Regions from separate parts of the Streptomyces sp. NPDC006368 genome, predicted to be linked through region 1. Evidence: riboswitches for the same ligand, from Rfam matches in the RefSeq annotation. Region 1 holds a riboswitch; the other holds the start of a gene.
What was found. Region 1 has a riboswitch for S-adenosylmethionine ahead of thrC (threonine synthase). Riboswitches for the same ligand answer to the same signal wherever they lie in the genome.
Positions count from the first base shown of each region.

Region 1 (7,169 bases):
CCTTCTTCCAGGGTGCGGTAACCGTCCATCTGGATCGCGCTGTAGTGGACGAAAACATCCGCACCACCGTCGACCGCGATGAAGCCGTACCCCTTCTCCGCGTTGAACCACTTGACGGTGCCCTGAGCCATGCCTAACTCCCCTATTACTGGCCCTTGCACAGGACCGCACTTCGCGGACCCGGGTCAGAACTCACCCGCTGAACAGGAACGGGCTGCGCCGGAACGCGTCGACCGCCGCTGAATGTATCTGTCCAACTGCCGTCTGCAACAGGTCAATCGGACGAGAATTCCGAGCACGCGTGAACGGAAAAGTTGGCCGAATACGGGGGAATCCCGGGCAAGTCGGGCCCGGCAAAGCGCACTTATGGCGCATAACTTACGGACACTTTGACTGCATCTTGTCGCGCGGGAGCGTGAATTCATATGCGTCCGGCACACGCGACGGCGGGGACTTCCCCAACTCTACCGCGCCCAACCATGCAGAATTGCCCCCTCCGCTTCTTGTGACGGAGGGGGCAATTCCGATTATCGGAGCGACCGGTTGATGATCAGCCGCCGGCGACGGCGGGAATGATCGAAACGCCCGCACCGTCCGGCGTCGCGGTGCCGAGACCGTCCTCGAAGCGCACGTCGTCGTCGTTGACGTAGACGTTCACGAAGCGGCGCAGCTTGCCCTGGTCGTCCAGGACGCGGGGGGCGATGCCCGGGTGGTTCTTCTCCAGCGACTCGATGACCTCGGCGAGGGTGGAGCCCTCGGCCGTGACCTCGGCCCGGCCGCCCGTGTACGTGCGGAGGATGGTGGGGATGCGGACGTTGACGCTCATGTCGGGGTGCCTTTCGAAGGGTCTCAGCGGGCCAGGCCGGCGTCGCGGAACGCGTCCAGGCTCGGGCGGATGGTCGCGGTCGGGCCGGTGGTCGCGGACACCGCGTCGAGGGTCTTCAGCCCGTCGCCGGTGTTGAGCACGACGGTGGTCAGGGACGGGTCCAGCAGACCAGCCTCGATCAGCTTCCTCGTCACGCCCACGGTCACCCCGCCCGCCGTCTCGGCGAAGATGCCCTCCGTGCGGGCCAGCACCTTGATCGCGTCCACGATCTGCTCGTCGTCGACGTCCTCGACGGCGCCGCCGGTGCGGCGGGCGATGTCCAGGACGTACGGGCCGTCCGCCGGGTTGCCGATGGCGAGCGACTTGGCGATGGTGTCCGGCTTCTGGGGCCGTACGACGTCATGGCCGGCCTTGAAGGCCGCCGACACCGGGGAGCAGCCCGCCGCCTGGGCGCCGAAGATCTTGTACGGCCTGTCCTCGACGAGGCCGAGGCCGATGAGCTCCTGAAGACCCTTGTCGATCTTCGTCAGCTGGGAGCCGGAGGCGATCGGGATGACCAGCTGGTCGGGCAGCCGCCAGCCGAGCTGCTCGCAGATCTCGTACGCCAGCGTCTTCGAACCCTCGGCGTAGTACGGGCGGAGGTTGACGTTGACGAAGCCCCAGCCCTCGCCCAGCGGGTCGCCGATGAGCTCCGAGCAGAAGCGGTTGACGTCGTCGTAGTTGCCCTCGATGCCGACGAGCTCGCCGCCGTAGACGGCGGCCATGACGACCTTGCCCTGCTCCAGGTCGTGCGGGATGAACACGCACGAGCGGAAGCCGGCGCGGGCGGCGGCGGCGCCGACGGCGCCCGCCAGGTTGCCGGTGGAGGAGCAGGACAGGGTGGTGAAGCCGAAGGCGCGGGCGGCCTCCAGGGCCTGGGCGACGACGCGGTCCTTGAAGGAGTGCGTGGGGTTGCCGGAGTCGTCCTTGACGAACAGCTTGCCGGGCTCGACGCCGAGCTCGCGGGCGAGGTTGTCGGCCCGGACCAGCTTGGTCCAGCCCGGGTTGAGGTTCGGCTTCTCCGTCACGTCGGCGGGGACGGGCAGGAGCGGGGCGTACCGCCAGATGTTGGCGGGCCCGGCCTCGATCCGCCTGCGCAGCGCCTCGGGGTCGCCGGCCGGCAGGTCGTAGGCGATCTCCAGCGGCCCGAAACACAGCTCACAGGCGAAAATGGGGCCGAGGGGGAAACGTTCGCCGCATTCGCGACAGGAGAGGGCGGAAGCAGGCCCGAGGTCGACGTTCTTTGCGGTGGCGACAGTCTGTACAGCCATGGAGGCGAGGCCCTTTCTCCTCATCTTCCTCATGGCGCACTTCGCCATGAGACGGATTTGGCACCTTCCCTAGCCGGGGCCTCGCGCGCAGATGTGCGAGTGCCGACTGGAGGGTTGCCGGGGCTTCAACGGGCCGTGTCCCTCTGCCCCTCTGGATGAGCGGTATTCGATTGTTCGACGGCGCGGACCCTGACCCCCGACATGCGACGGTCATCCGCGTTGCTCAAGACTGTAACCGAACCCCTGGACGCCTGAGATGGTCGTCCGATACGCGAGATGGAGATCACGTGCTGGAAGAGGTGGAGCGCTGGCTCGCCCGGCGGTCCTGGTCCGTGTCCGACCGGCCGCTCGACCAGCTGCTCTCGGCCAAACGCGGAACGACCGTCAGTGTCGTCCTGCCGGCGCTGAACGAGGAGGCGACGGTCGGCGACATCGTCACCGTGATCCGGCGCGAGCTGATGTCGGACGCGGTCCCGCTCGTCGACGAGCTGGTCGTCATCGACTCCGGTTCGACGGACCGCACGGCACAGGTCGCGGCGGCGGCCGGGGCCCGGGTCGTCGCACGGGACGCGATACTCCCGCGCGTACCCGCCCTGCCCGGCAAGGGGGAGGTGCTGTGGCGGTCGCTGTTCGTGACGAGCGGGGACGTCGTGTGCTTCGTCGACGCGGACCTGAGGGACTTCTCGGCCGACTTCGTGTCCGGGATCGTCGGACCGCTGCTGACCGACCGGGGCGTTCACTTCGTGAAGGCGATGTACGACCGGCCGTTGGGTGACGCGGTGGGTGCCGCGGCCCAGGGCGGGCGGGTGACGGAGCTGGTGGCACGGCCGCTGCTGAACCTGCACTGGCCGCAGCTCGCCGGCTTCGTCCAGCCGCTGGGCGGGGAGTACGCGGCGCGCCGCTCGCTGCTGGAGCGGCTGCCCTTCCCCGTCGGGTACGGCGTCGAGCTGGGCCTCCTCGTCGACGCGCTGCACACGGTGGGCCTGGACGCGTTGGCGCAGGTGGACGTGGGTGTGCGCAAGCACCGGCACCAGGACGACCGGGCGCTGGGCCGGATGGCGGCGGCGATCTACCGGACGGCTCAGCTGCGGCTCTCCCGGGGGCATCCGGTACGGCCGCGGCTGACCCAGTTCGACCGGGGCGAGGAGGGCTTCGTACCGCGCACGCATCCGGTGGACACGGAGGAACGGCCGCCGATGGTGGAGGTGGCGGAGTACGCGCGGCGGCGCGTGGCTTGATCTCCGTACGTTTGAGCGTTTACGGGACGGGCTAGGTTCGTCACCATGGCGCCCCAGATTCTCGTTGCTTCGAACAGAGGTCCGGTCAGCTATGTGCCCCGCGAGGACGGCACACTCGACGCCCGCAGGGGCGGGGGCGGGCTGGTGTCCGGCCTGTCCGCGATCGGGCCGGACGCCGGCGCGCTGTGGGTGTGCGCCGCGCTGAGCGACGGTGACCGCGAGGCGGTACGGCGCGGGATGGCCGAGCCGGGTGTGCGGATGCTCGACATCGACCCGGCGACGCACGCGGCGGCGTACAACGGCATCGCGAACTCGGTGCTGTGGTTCGTGCACCACATGCTGTACCAGACGCCGCTGGAGCCGGTCTTCGACACGGAGTTCCGGCGGCAGTGGGACGCGTACCGGCTCTACAACCGCGCGTTCGCGGCGGCGCTGGCGGACGAGGCGGACCGGGGCGCGGCCGTGGTGATCCAGGACTACCACCTGGCGCTCGCGCCGGGCATGCTCCGGGAACTCCGCCCCGACCTGAGGATCGGCCACTTCTCGCACACGCCGTGGGCGCCGCCGGAGTACTTCCGGATGCTGCCGGACGACATCGCGGAGGAGCTGCTGCTGGGCATGCTCGGCGCGGACCGGCTGGGCTTCCTGACCTCCCGGTGGCTGCGCGCCTTCCAGAACTGCTGCCAGTCGGTGCTGGGGCACTACGACGGCATGGCCTACTGGCCCAAGGACCAGGACCCCAGCTTCGAGTACCGCGTCCCGGGCCACCAGCGGCGGCGGACGTCCCTGGGGGTGCACGGGCTGGGCGCCGACGCCGACTTCCTGCGGGAGCGGTCGCGGCGGGCCGACGTGGACGAGCGGATGGCGGCCCTGCGGGAGCAGATCGGCGGCGAGGACCGGCGCGTCATCGTGCGCGTCGACCGCACGGAGCTCTCCAAGAACATCGTGCGCGGCCTGCTGGCGTACCGGACGCTGCTGGACGAGCACCCCGAGTGGCGCGAACGGGTCGTGCACCTGGCGTTCGCCTACCCCTCCCGCCAGGACCTGGCCGTCTACCGCGACTACACGGCGGACGTCTCGCGCCTCGCGGACGAGATCAACGCGGAGTACGGCGTCGACGGCTGGACGCCGGTCATCCTGCACATGGACGACGACTTCGCCCGCTCCCTGGCGGCGTACCGCATGGCGGACGTGGCGCTGGTCAACCCCATCCGCGACGGCATGAACCTGGTCGCCAAGGAGGTCCCGGTCGTCTCCGACGCGGGCGTCGCGCTGGTGCTGTCCCGGGAGGCGGGCGCGTACGAGGAGCTCCGCGACGACGCGCTGACGGTCAACCCGTACGACGTGACGGGCACCGCCTCGGCGCTCCACGAGGCCCTGACGATGCCCGCCACGGAGCGCGCGGAACGCACCAAGCGCCTGTCGGCGGCGTCCACGGCGCTCCCCCCGTCCCGCTGGTTCCTGGACCAGCTGAACGCCCTCCGCGACGACGCGTAGCCCGCCCCCCGGCCTCCCCCGCCCTTCCCGTAACCGGGGCCGGGTGGGGGACGGCGCGTGTTCAGCCCGAGGTCGTCGAGGCCGCCAGGGCCGCCAGGAAGTCGACCACCGCCGCAGGCCCCGGGAGGGCGAGGTCCGCGCGGGACGCGAGGTCCGGGACCTCCGCGCTGGCGCTGCAGACCAGCAGGCCCGGCGTACCGTCGGAGCGGAGCTTCTCGACCGCCGCGAAGGCCGCGAGGTCACCGAGGTCGTCGCCCGCGTACAGGACGGCGCTCGCGCCGGTCGCGCGGATGTGGTCGGTGAGGGCGACGCCCTTGTCCATGCCCGGGGGGCGGAGCTCCAGGACCATGCGGCCCGGTTCGATGACGAGGCCGTGGCGGGTCGCGAGGTCGGCGAGCGGCGCGCGCAGGGCGTCGAACGCGGCCTGGGGGTCGGTCGCGCGGCGGGTGTGGACGGCGACCGCACGGCCCTTCTCCTCGATCCACGTGCCGCTCCACGCGCCCGCCCGGTCCAGCACTCCGGGCAGTTCCGCGCGCACGGCGGCCACGCCGGGGTGCGGCGGGGCCGCCTGGACGGTGCCGGTGACGGCGTCCCACCGCTCGGCGCCGTAGTGGCCGAGGACGACGAGGTGTTCGAGGCCCGGCACGCCGGCGAAGCCGCCGTACCGCACCGCCACTCCGGCCGGCCGCCCCGTCACCACCGCGACGGACGCGACGCGCGGTGCGAGCGCCGCGAGGGCGGGAACGGCGCCGGGGTGGGCGCGGGCCTGCTCGGGGTCGTCCACGATCTCGGCGAGGGTGCCGTCGAAGTCGAGGGCGACGACCGCCCGCTCGGGGCCGGCGAGGAGCGCGGCGAGGCCCTCGCGGCCGGCCGCGGTCGTGGGACGTGGCAAGGATTCGGTGCCCATGTGCGCAAACCTATCCACGACCACGTGCCCGCACACCTACCGCTGCGCCTCGCGGGACGCGCGCACGCGCCGCAGCCGGTTGACCGTCACGGGGTCGTGCGCGAGGGCCCTGGGATCGTCGAGGAGGGCGTTGAGCAGCTGGTAGTAGCGGGTCGGCGACATGGCCAGCTGCTCCCTGATCGCGCGCTCCTTCGCGCCGGGGCCGGGCCAGGAGCGGCGCTCCATGGCCAGGACGGCGCGGTCCCGGTCGGTGAGGGGGGTGTCGGCGGCGGTCATATGAGCAACATAGCTACTCGGCCGCCTCCGCGTCCCTGGCGTCCTTCGCTATCCGCTCCAGCACCGCCTCGGGGTCGCCGTCCGGCGCCACGGCCCGGCCGATGTTCTTCTTGACGCTCTCGCTGACCTTCGCCCAGGACGTCTCGCCGACCGGGTACAGCTCGGACGTGGGCAGCGCCTCCAGGAAGGCTTTGAGGTCCGCGTGGACCGGGTCGTTGGCCATGGCGTGGCTGGCGCTGACGGTGACCGGCAGGATGTCGTACCGGTCGGAGAACTCCAGCACGTTCTTGTCCTCGTACACGAAGTCGAGGAACTGGCCGATCTCCTTGCGGTGGCCGTTCTGCTTGAAGGCCATCATCCAGTCGGCCACGCCCATCGTGGACTTGGCCCGGCCCTCGATGCCGGGCAGCGGCACCTTGCCGACCTTGACGCCGGCCTTCTCGGCCTGCTGCATCAGGGTGGGGTGGCCGTTGAGCATGCCGACCTCGCCGCGGGTGAAGGCGTCGAACGCCTCCTGCCGGTCGAGTTCGCCGGGGGCGACCGGGCCGGTCAGTCCGGGGCCGACCAGCTGGGTCTTGAGCCAGCGGAAGGTGGCGACGTTCTCGGGTGAGTCGATCCTGTACGTGCCGGTGTTCTCGTCGCGGTAGCCGCCGCCCCCGCTGAGCAGCCACTGCATGGTCTCGGCCTGGGACTCCTCCGTGCCGAGCGGCAGCGCGAAGGGGTACTTCACGCCCTCGTCCTTCAGCGCCTGAGCGGCGGTCCTGATGTCCTTCCAGGTCGCGGGCGCCGTGACACCCGCCTTGTCGAAGAGCTCCCGGTTGTAGAAGAGGAGCCGCGTGCTGGAGGCGAACGGCATGCCGTACTGGACGCGGTCCACCTCGCCGGCCTCGCTGAGCAGGGGCAGGAAGTTCGCCTGCGTGGGGATCGAGACGAGACTGTCGACCGGGTACAGCTTGTCGTCCTTGGCGTAGTCGGCGTACGCGCCGATCTGCGCCAGGTCGGGGGCCTCGCCCCGCTTCACCATCTCGGCGACCTCGCGGTCGACGTCCTTCCAGGACAGCACCTGGACATCGATGTCAATGCCCGGGTGCGTCTTCTCGAAAGCACCGGCGACG
Region 1 is NZ_JBEXQK010000059.1:8,943-16,111, reverse strand. Features, by position in the region: gene ABZZ38_RS28345 (cold-shock protein) at 1-131, opposite strand, end outside; gene ABZZ38_RS28340 (ubiquitin-like small modifier protein 1) at 551-826, opposite strand; gene thrC (threonine synthase) at 850-2,169, opposite strand; SAM riboswitch class I at 2,154-2,298, opposite strand; gene ABZZ38_RS28330 (glucosyl-3-phosphoglycerate synthase) at 2,424-3,374, shown strand; gene ABZZ38_RS28325 (trehalose-6-phosphate synthase) at 3,420-4,871, shown strand; gene otsB (trehalose-phosphatase) at 4,933-5,778, opposite strand; gene ABZZ38_RS28315 (DUF3263 domain-containing protein) at 5,815-6,054, opposite strand; gene ABZZ38_RS28310 (extracellular solute-binding protein) at 6,068-7,169, opposite strand, start outside.

Region 2 (7,169 bases), on a different contig from region 1:
GCTGATCGGAGCGGTCGTCGCCGCGTCACCGGCGCTCGGCACCGTCCGCCTCAAGGACGGCCTGACCACGGTGCCGTGGCCGCTGCTGCTGTTCATGGCGGCGACGGCGGCGATGGGTGTGGCGCTTTCCGACTCGGGTGCGGCGAGGTGGCTGGTGACGGGGCTGCCGGTGGACGCGCCGCCCTGGCTGTTCCTCGGCGTCGTCGTGGTGGTCAGTACGGCGGCGCATCTCGTCCTGCAGTCCCGGTCGGCCCGGTCGTCGGTGCTCGTGCCGCTGGTGGTGGCCGCCGCCGCGGCGGCCGGCGTCAACCCGGTGACCGCCGCGCTCGCCTCCACCGCCGCGGCCGGCTTCTGCCACACCCTGCCGTCGTCCGCCAAGCCGGTGGCCCTGTTCGCCGACATACCGGACGGCGTACCGACCTACACGCCGCGCGACCTGCTCCGGCTGTCGGCGGTCCTGGCCCCGCTCACCGCGGGCGTGGTCCTGCTCTTCGCCCTGACCGTCTGGCCGCTGCTCGGCGTGCCCGTCCTCCTGGAGACCCCCCGATGACCTGCCGCATCGCCGTCGCGCCCAGCGGCTTCAAGGAGTCCCTGTCCGCACGGCAGGCCGCCGAGTGCATCGCCGAGGGCGTGCTGCGGGTGCTGCCGGACGCCGAACTGGACCTCATCCCGCTGGTGGACGGCGGCGAGGGCACGGCGGAGGCGCTGGCCGCCGCGACGGGCGGCCGGCTCGTGCCGTACACCGCGACCGGCCCGCTCGGCTCACCGGTCGACAGCCACTTCGCGGTGCTCGGCTGCGGCACCGCGGTCGTGGAGATGGCCGCGGTGGCGGGGCTCGCGCTGGTGGACCCGGACCGTCGCGACCCGGGTGCCACGACGACGTACGGCGTCGGCGAACTGCTGCGCGCGGCCCTGGACTCCGGGGCGCGCCGCATCCTGGTCGGCTGCGGCGACTCCGGTACGTCGGACGGGGGAGCCGGCGCGCTCCAGGCGCTGGGCGCCCGGCTCCTGGACGCGGCCGGCCGCGAACTCCCGCACGGCGGACGCGCTTTGGTCCGCCTCGCCGCCATCGATGCGAGCGGACTCGACGCGCGGCTCGCGGGCGCCGAACTCCTGGTGGCGTGCAACCCCTACAACGTGCTGTGCGGCGAGCGCGGCGTGGCCCGCGTCTTCGGCCCCCAGAAGGGCGCGACGCCCGCGCAGGTGGAGGAGTTGTCGGCCGCCCTGGAGCACTGGGCGGGCCTCCTGACGGAGGCGTTCACCCCGGTCGTCGACCTGCGCGGCGCGCCCGGCACCGGCGCGTCCGGGGGCCTGGGCGCGGGGCTCGCGGCGGTCGGCGCCCGGCTGCTGCCGCGCTTCGAGGTGCTGCTCGACGGGCTGGACCTGAGCGCCCGGCTCGCCCGCGCCGACCTGGTGATCACCGGCGAGGGCGCCCTGGACGCCCAGACGGTGCGCGGCAAGATCCCGGGCGAGGTGGCGCGCCGGGCGCGGGAGGCGGGCGTCCCGGTCCTCGCGCTGGCGGGCAGCCTCGGTGAGGGCGCGCACGAGTCGGGCCTGGACGCCTACGAGTCGATCGCCGCCGGGCCCGTACCCCTGCGGGAGGCGCTGGACCGTGCCGCCGAGCTCCTCACGGACGCGGCCGAGCGGGCCCTGCGCACGGTCCTGCTCGGCACGCTGCTGGTCAGCCCCGGTCGGGCACACAACGCCCGTCCTCCGTACGGTAGTTCCACTGCGCCCCGTCCCGCACGAGCTCCTTCACGGCCCGAACGAACCGGTCGACGTGCTCGTCCGGCGTCCCCGCCCCGAAACTGACCCGGATGGCGTTGAGCGCGGTGGTCCCCCCGTCCGGCGCGCCGCACTCGCCGGCGTCCTGCGGGTCGCCGTCCAGCAGGGTGCGCACCAGCGGGTGGGCGCAGAACAGGCCGTCGCGCACCCCGATGCCGTACTCGGCGGACAGCGCGGCGGCGAAGTGCGAGCTGTTCCAGCCCTTCACGACGAACGAGATGACCCCGACGCGCGCGGAGTCGTCGCCGAACAGCGACAGCACCCGCACCTCGGGCACCTCGGCGAGCCCCTCGCGGACCTTCCCGATCAGCTCCCGCTCGCGCGCCACCAGGTTCTCGAACCCGGCCTCGGTGAGCGCCTTGCAGGCGGAGGCGATGGCGTGGACGCCGATGACGTTGGGCGAGCCGGCCTCGTGGCGGGCGGCGGTGGTGTGCCACTCCACGTCCACGCCGCCGGCGCCCTCGCCGCTGACACGTCGGGTCACCTTGCGGGACGCGCCGCCCCCGGCGAGGTACGGCTCGGCGTCCCGCAGCCAGTCGGCCCGCCCGGCGAGGACGCCGGAGCCGAACGGCGCGTACAGCTTGTGCCCGGAGAACGCCACCCAGTCGACGTCCAGGTCGCGCACGGAGACCGGGTGGTGGGGCGCGAGCTGCGCGGCGTCCAGCACGATGCGCGCACCGTGGGCGTGGGCGGCGGCGGCCAGCTCCCGCACGGGCCACAGCTCGCCGGTCACGTTGGACGCGCCGGTCACACAGACCAGCGCCGGGCCGTGGGGGTCGCGGTCGGCGAGGGCACGCTCCAGCGTCTCGACGGCCTGCGCGGGGGTGCGGGGCGCGTTGAGGTAGGTGACCCGGGCGTCCCTCCAGGGCAGCAACGAGGCGTGGTGCTCGGTCTCGAAGACGAAGACCCGGCAGTCGGCGGGCAGGGCGGCGGCGAGCAGGTTGAGCGAGTCGGTCGTCGACCGGGTGAAGACGACCTGGTCGTCCTCCCGGCAGTCCAGGAACTCGGCGACCGTGGCGCGGCTGTTCTCGAACAGGTCGGTCGACAGCTGCGACAGGTACCCGGCGCCCCGGTGCACGCTGCCGTAGTAGGGCGCGTACGCGGCCACGTCGTCCCACACCCGCTGGAGGGCGGGCGCGCTCGCGGCGTAGTCGAGGGCGGCGTAGGTGACCTCGCCACCGGTGACGAGGGGGACGGTGACATCCCGTCCCAGAACGGGCAGGGGGGCGCGGACGGACCGGTCGGCGGCAACGGAGGTGGCGGACATGGCGAACTCCCGTACGAGGCAGGCGAGAACCGCGCGTCGACGCACCGGAAGAGCGCACGGTGCGGCCGCGGCGGAGGGAAAAAGGGGGAACCGAAGGAGGGGCTTCGAGCCCTATCGCATTCGCTTGCTCACGAGACTGCTCCCTTGAGGACCAGGACCCCAGGGGCTGTGACATTCACCGATGCCAGGGGTCCGCGCTTGCCACAGACGTCCTGCCTGCGGCCTGGTCTTCACCCGGGGCACCCCGCCACGGACGGAGGGTTGCCGGACAGCGGGCCGGGGCCGTAGTCGCTGTCACTCATGACCTGCCGAGAAGTTAAGGCACGCGATCGCCTCCGCGCAACCCGTGCCCGGATACCGGGACACGCGACAGGGGCCCGGTTCACGCCCGGGCCCCTCCGTAACACCGCGAGAGCTACGCGTTGCTGGCCGCGACCCACCGCTCCAGCGCCGCGCGCGCCGCGCCCGAGTCGATCGACTCGGCCGCCCTCGCCATGCCCGCATGGATCTGCTCGGTCAGCGGCGCGTCCGACGGCTCCAGGGCCACCAGCGCCGCCGCCGCGTTGAGCAGCACCGCGTCCCGCACCGGCCCCGTCTCGCCGCCCAGCAGCCGGCGCGCCACGTCCGCGTTGTACGACGCGTCCGCGCCGCGCAGCGCCTCGACCGGCACCAGCTCGACGCCCACGTCGCGCGGGTCGAACGTCTCCTCGCGCACCGCCCCGTCCCGGACCACCCACACCTTCGAGGTGGCGGTGGTGGTCAGCTCGTCGAGCCCGTCGTCGCCGCGGAACACCAGGGCGGAGGAGCCGCGCCGGGCGAGCACCCCGGCCATGATGGCCGCCATGCGCGCGTCGGCGACGCCCGTGGCCTGGGCGCGGACCCGTGCCGGGTTGGTGAGCGGGCCGAGGAAGTTGAAGGTGGTACGGATGCCGAGCTCCCTGCGGGCCGCGGCCACATGGCGCAGCGCCGGGTGGAACTTCACCGCGAAGCAGAAGGTGATGCCCGCCTCCCCGGCGACCTCCGCCACCCGCCGGGGTGCCAGCTCCAGGTTGACGCCCAGCTTCTCCAGGACGTCCGAGGAGCCGGACGCGGACGACGCGGCGCGGTTGCCGTGCTTGACGACCTTGGCGCCCGTACCGGCGACGACGATCGCGGACATGGTGGAGATGTTGACGGTCCTGGCTCCGTCGCCGCCCGTGCCGACGATGTCCACCGACGGGCCGGGCACCTCGATCAGATTGGCGTGCTCGTACATGGTGCGGACGAGGCCGGAGATCTCCTCGACCGTCTCGCCCTTGGCCCGCAGCGCCACCATGAACCCGGCGATCTGGGCGTCGGTCGCCTCGCCGCGCATGATGAGGTCCATCGCCCACGCGGTGTCGTCGGCGCTCTGGTCGCGCCCCTCCAGCAGGCCGTTCAGCACCTCGGGCCAGGAACGACCCGCCGCGCTCGGTCCTCCAGCGGGTTGCACAGCGCTCATGGTCGCTCCTGGTGTCCGTGCGTAGGGGAATGACCACTCCACCCTATCGAGCCGGCGGCACGGCAAAGAGCCCCGTCCGGCGAATGGACGGGGCTCGATGCTGTGGCGACCTGGTGTCGGTCGGGCCGGTGAGGACCGGGCGATCAGTGGTGGCCGTGGCCGCTCGTGATCTCCTGGTACTCCTCGACGGTGGCCTTGGGGACCTGGTTCCCCTCGCCGTAGTACCCCTTGCTCAGCTTGGCGCGGAGCTTCTGGCGACGGGTGAGCTTGCGCTCGACGCCGTTCTCGTCGACCTCCGGGCCGATCTCGGCCGGCTGGTACTGCTCGTGCGCGGTGAGCGCGTGCAGCTGGGCCTGGCTGAGGGGCTCGTGGATCTCGACGAACTCGCCGTGCGGCAGGCGCTTGATGATGCCGGACTCGCGTCCGTGCAGCACCTTGTCCTTGTCACGCCGCTGCAGACCCATGCAGATCCGCTTGGTGACGATGAACGCGACGACCGGGCCGACGAAGAAGGCGATCCGCACGAACCACGTGATCGCGTTCAGCGACATGTGGAAGTACAGGGCGAAGATGTCGTTTCCACCGCCCAGCAGCATGATCATGTAGCCGGTGACCCACGCGACGCCGAGAGCGGTCCGGGTCGGCGCGTTGCGCGGCCGGTCCAGCAGGTGGTGCTCCCGCTTGTCGCCGGTGATCCACGACTCGATGAACGGGTAGAGCGCGATCGCGGCGAGCATCAGGCCGAAGACCATCAGCGGGATGAACACGCCCAGGACGAGCGTGTGGCCCCAGAGGTTGATCTCCCAGCCCGGCATCACACGGACGAGACCCTCGGCGAAGCCCATGTACCAGTCGGGCTGGGCGCCGGTGGACACCTGGTCCGGGCGGTACGGCCCGAGGGCCCAGATCGGGTTGATCGTGAACAGCGCCGAGATGATCGCGATGACACCGAAGACCAGGAAGAAGAATCCTCCCGCCTTGGCCATGTAGACCGGCAGCAGCGGCATGCCGACGACGTTGTTGTTCGTCCGGCCGGGGCCGGGGAACTGCGTGTGCTTGTGGTAGAAGACCAGGATCAGGTGGGCCACCACGAGACCGAGCATGATGCCCGGCAGCAGCAGGATGTGGATCGAGTAGAACCGCGCGATGATGTCGTGGCCGGGGAACTCGCCGCCGAACAGGAACATCGAGATGTACGTGCCGACGATCGGCATGGACAGGATCGCGCCCTGCGTGAAGCGGACACCGGTGCCGGAGAGCAGGTCGTCCGGGAGCGAGTAACCGGTGAAGCCGGTGAACATGCCCAGGACGAACAGCAGGAAGCCGAACAGCCAGTTGATCTCACGCGGCTTGCGGAACGCGCCGGTGAAGAAGACGCGCATCATGTGCACGAACATGCCGGCGATGAAGACGACGGCGGCCCAGTGGTGGATCTGCCGGATCAGCAGACCACCGCGGACGTCGAAGCTGATGTCCAGCGTCGAGGCGTACGCCTCCGTCATGCGGATGCCCTGCATCGGCACGTACGAGCCGTGGTACTCGATCTCGTTCATGCTCGGGTGGAAGAACAGCGTCAGGTACACACCCGTGAGGATGATGATGATGAAGCTGTAGAGGCAGATCTCACCGAGCATGAAGGACCAGTGGTCCGGGAAGATCTTCCGCATGTTGGCCTTGGCCAGGGAGTAGATCCCCAGCCGGCCGTCCGCCCAGTCGGCGACGCGCTCGCCGGCCGGCGCCTTGCGCTGTGCGTCTTTTGCGGTCGTGGTGCTCATCCGCGCTCCCAGAATGCAGGGCCGACGGGCTCGGGGAAGTCGCCGAGCGCCTCGAGGAAGCCCTCGTCATTCACACCGATCCGCAGCTGCGGAAGGGGGTGGCCGGCCGGGCCGAAGATGACGCGGGCGCCGTCGGCGAGGTCGAAGGTGGACTGGTGGCACGGGCAGAGGACGTGGTGGGTCTGCTGCTCGTACAGGGAGATCGGGCAGCCCACGTGGGTGCAGATCTTGGAGAAGGCCACGATGCCGTCGTGCGACCACTCGAGCTCGCGCTTGTCCTTGATGTCCTCCGGCTGGATCCGGACGATCATCAGGGCATCCTTGGCGATCTTCGTGTTGAACTCGTGGTCGTCCTCCTCCAGGCCCTCGGGCTTGGCGAAGGTCAGCGAGCCGACGGCGACGTCCTCGGGACGCAGCGGCTCATTGGTGTTCATGTTGATGAGCTGCTTGCCCTTGGCCCACGACGTGTGGAACAGCTTCTTCTCGGGCATCGGACCCAGCTCGCGCAGCAGCACCACGCCGGAGAGCGGCACCATGGCCAGCGCGCCGAACATCGTGTTGCGGATGAGCGGGCGGCGGCCGATCGCGGACTCGCGCGCGCCGTCGGCGAAGTCCGCCAGGACCTTGGCCTTGACGTCGGGCTCGGCCTCGATGGCGTGCCGGTCGTCGGCGACCTCCTCGTCCGACATCAGGGTGCGGGCCCAGTGGACCGCGCCCGCGCCGATGCAGAAGAGCGCGATGCCCAGCGTCAGACCGAGCGACAGGTTCGTCGCGCTGACACGGCCCAGCGGCCACACGTAGACGAGCTTGTCGACCGGGAAGATCACGAAGGAGGCGATGAAGCCGATCGTGGCCAGCATCG
Region 2 is NZ_JBEXQK010000007.1:138,256-145,424, reverse strand. Features, by position in the region: gene ABZZ38_RS08740 (SLC13 family permease) at 1-550, shown strand, start outside; partial or broken gene ABZZ38_RS08735 (glycerate kinase) at 547-1,689, shown strand; gene ABZZ38_RS08730 (aminotransferase class V-fold PLP-dependent enzyme) at 1,682-3,052, opposite strand; SAM riboswitch class IV at 3,242-3,358, opposite strand; gene trpD (anthranilate phosphoribosyltransferase) at 3,468-4,532, opposite strand; gene ABZZ38_RS08720 (ubiquinol-cytochrome c reductase cytochrome b subunit) at 4,676-6,307, opposite strand; gene ABZZ38_RS08715 (Rieske 2Fe-2S domain-containing protein) at 6,304-7,169, opposite strand, start outside.
Region 2: another riboswitch for S-adenosylmethionine. It lies ahead of ABZZ38_RS08730 (aminotransferase class V-fold PLP-dependent enzyme); the one in region 1 lies ahead of thrC (threonine synthase).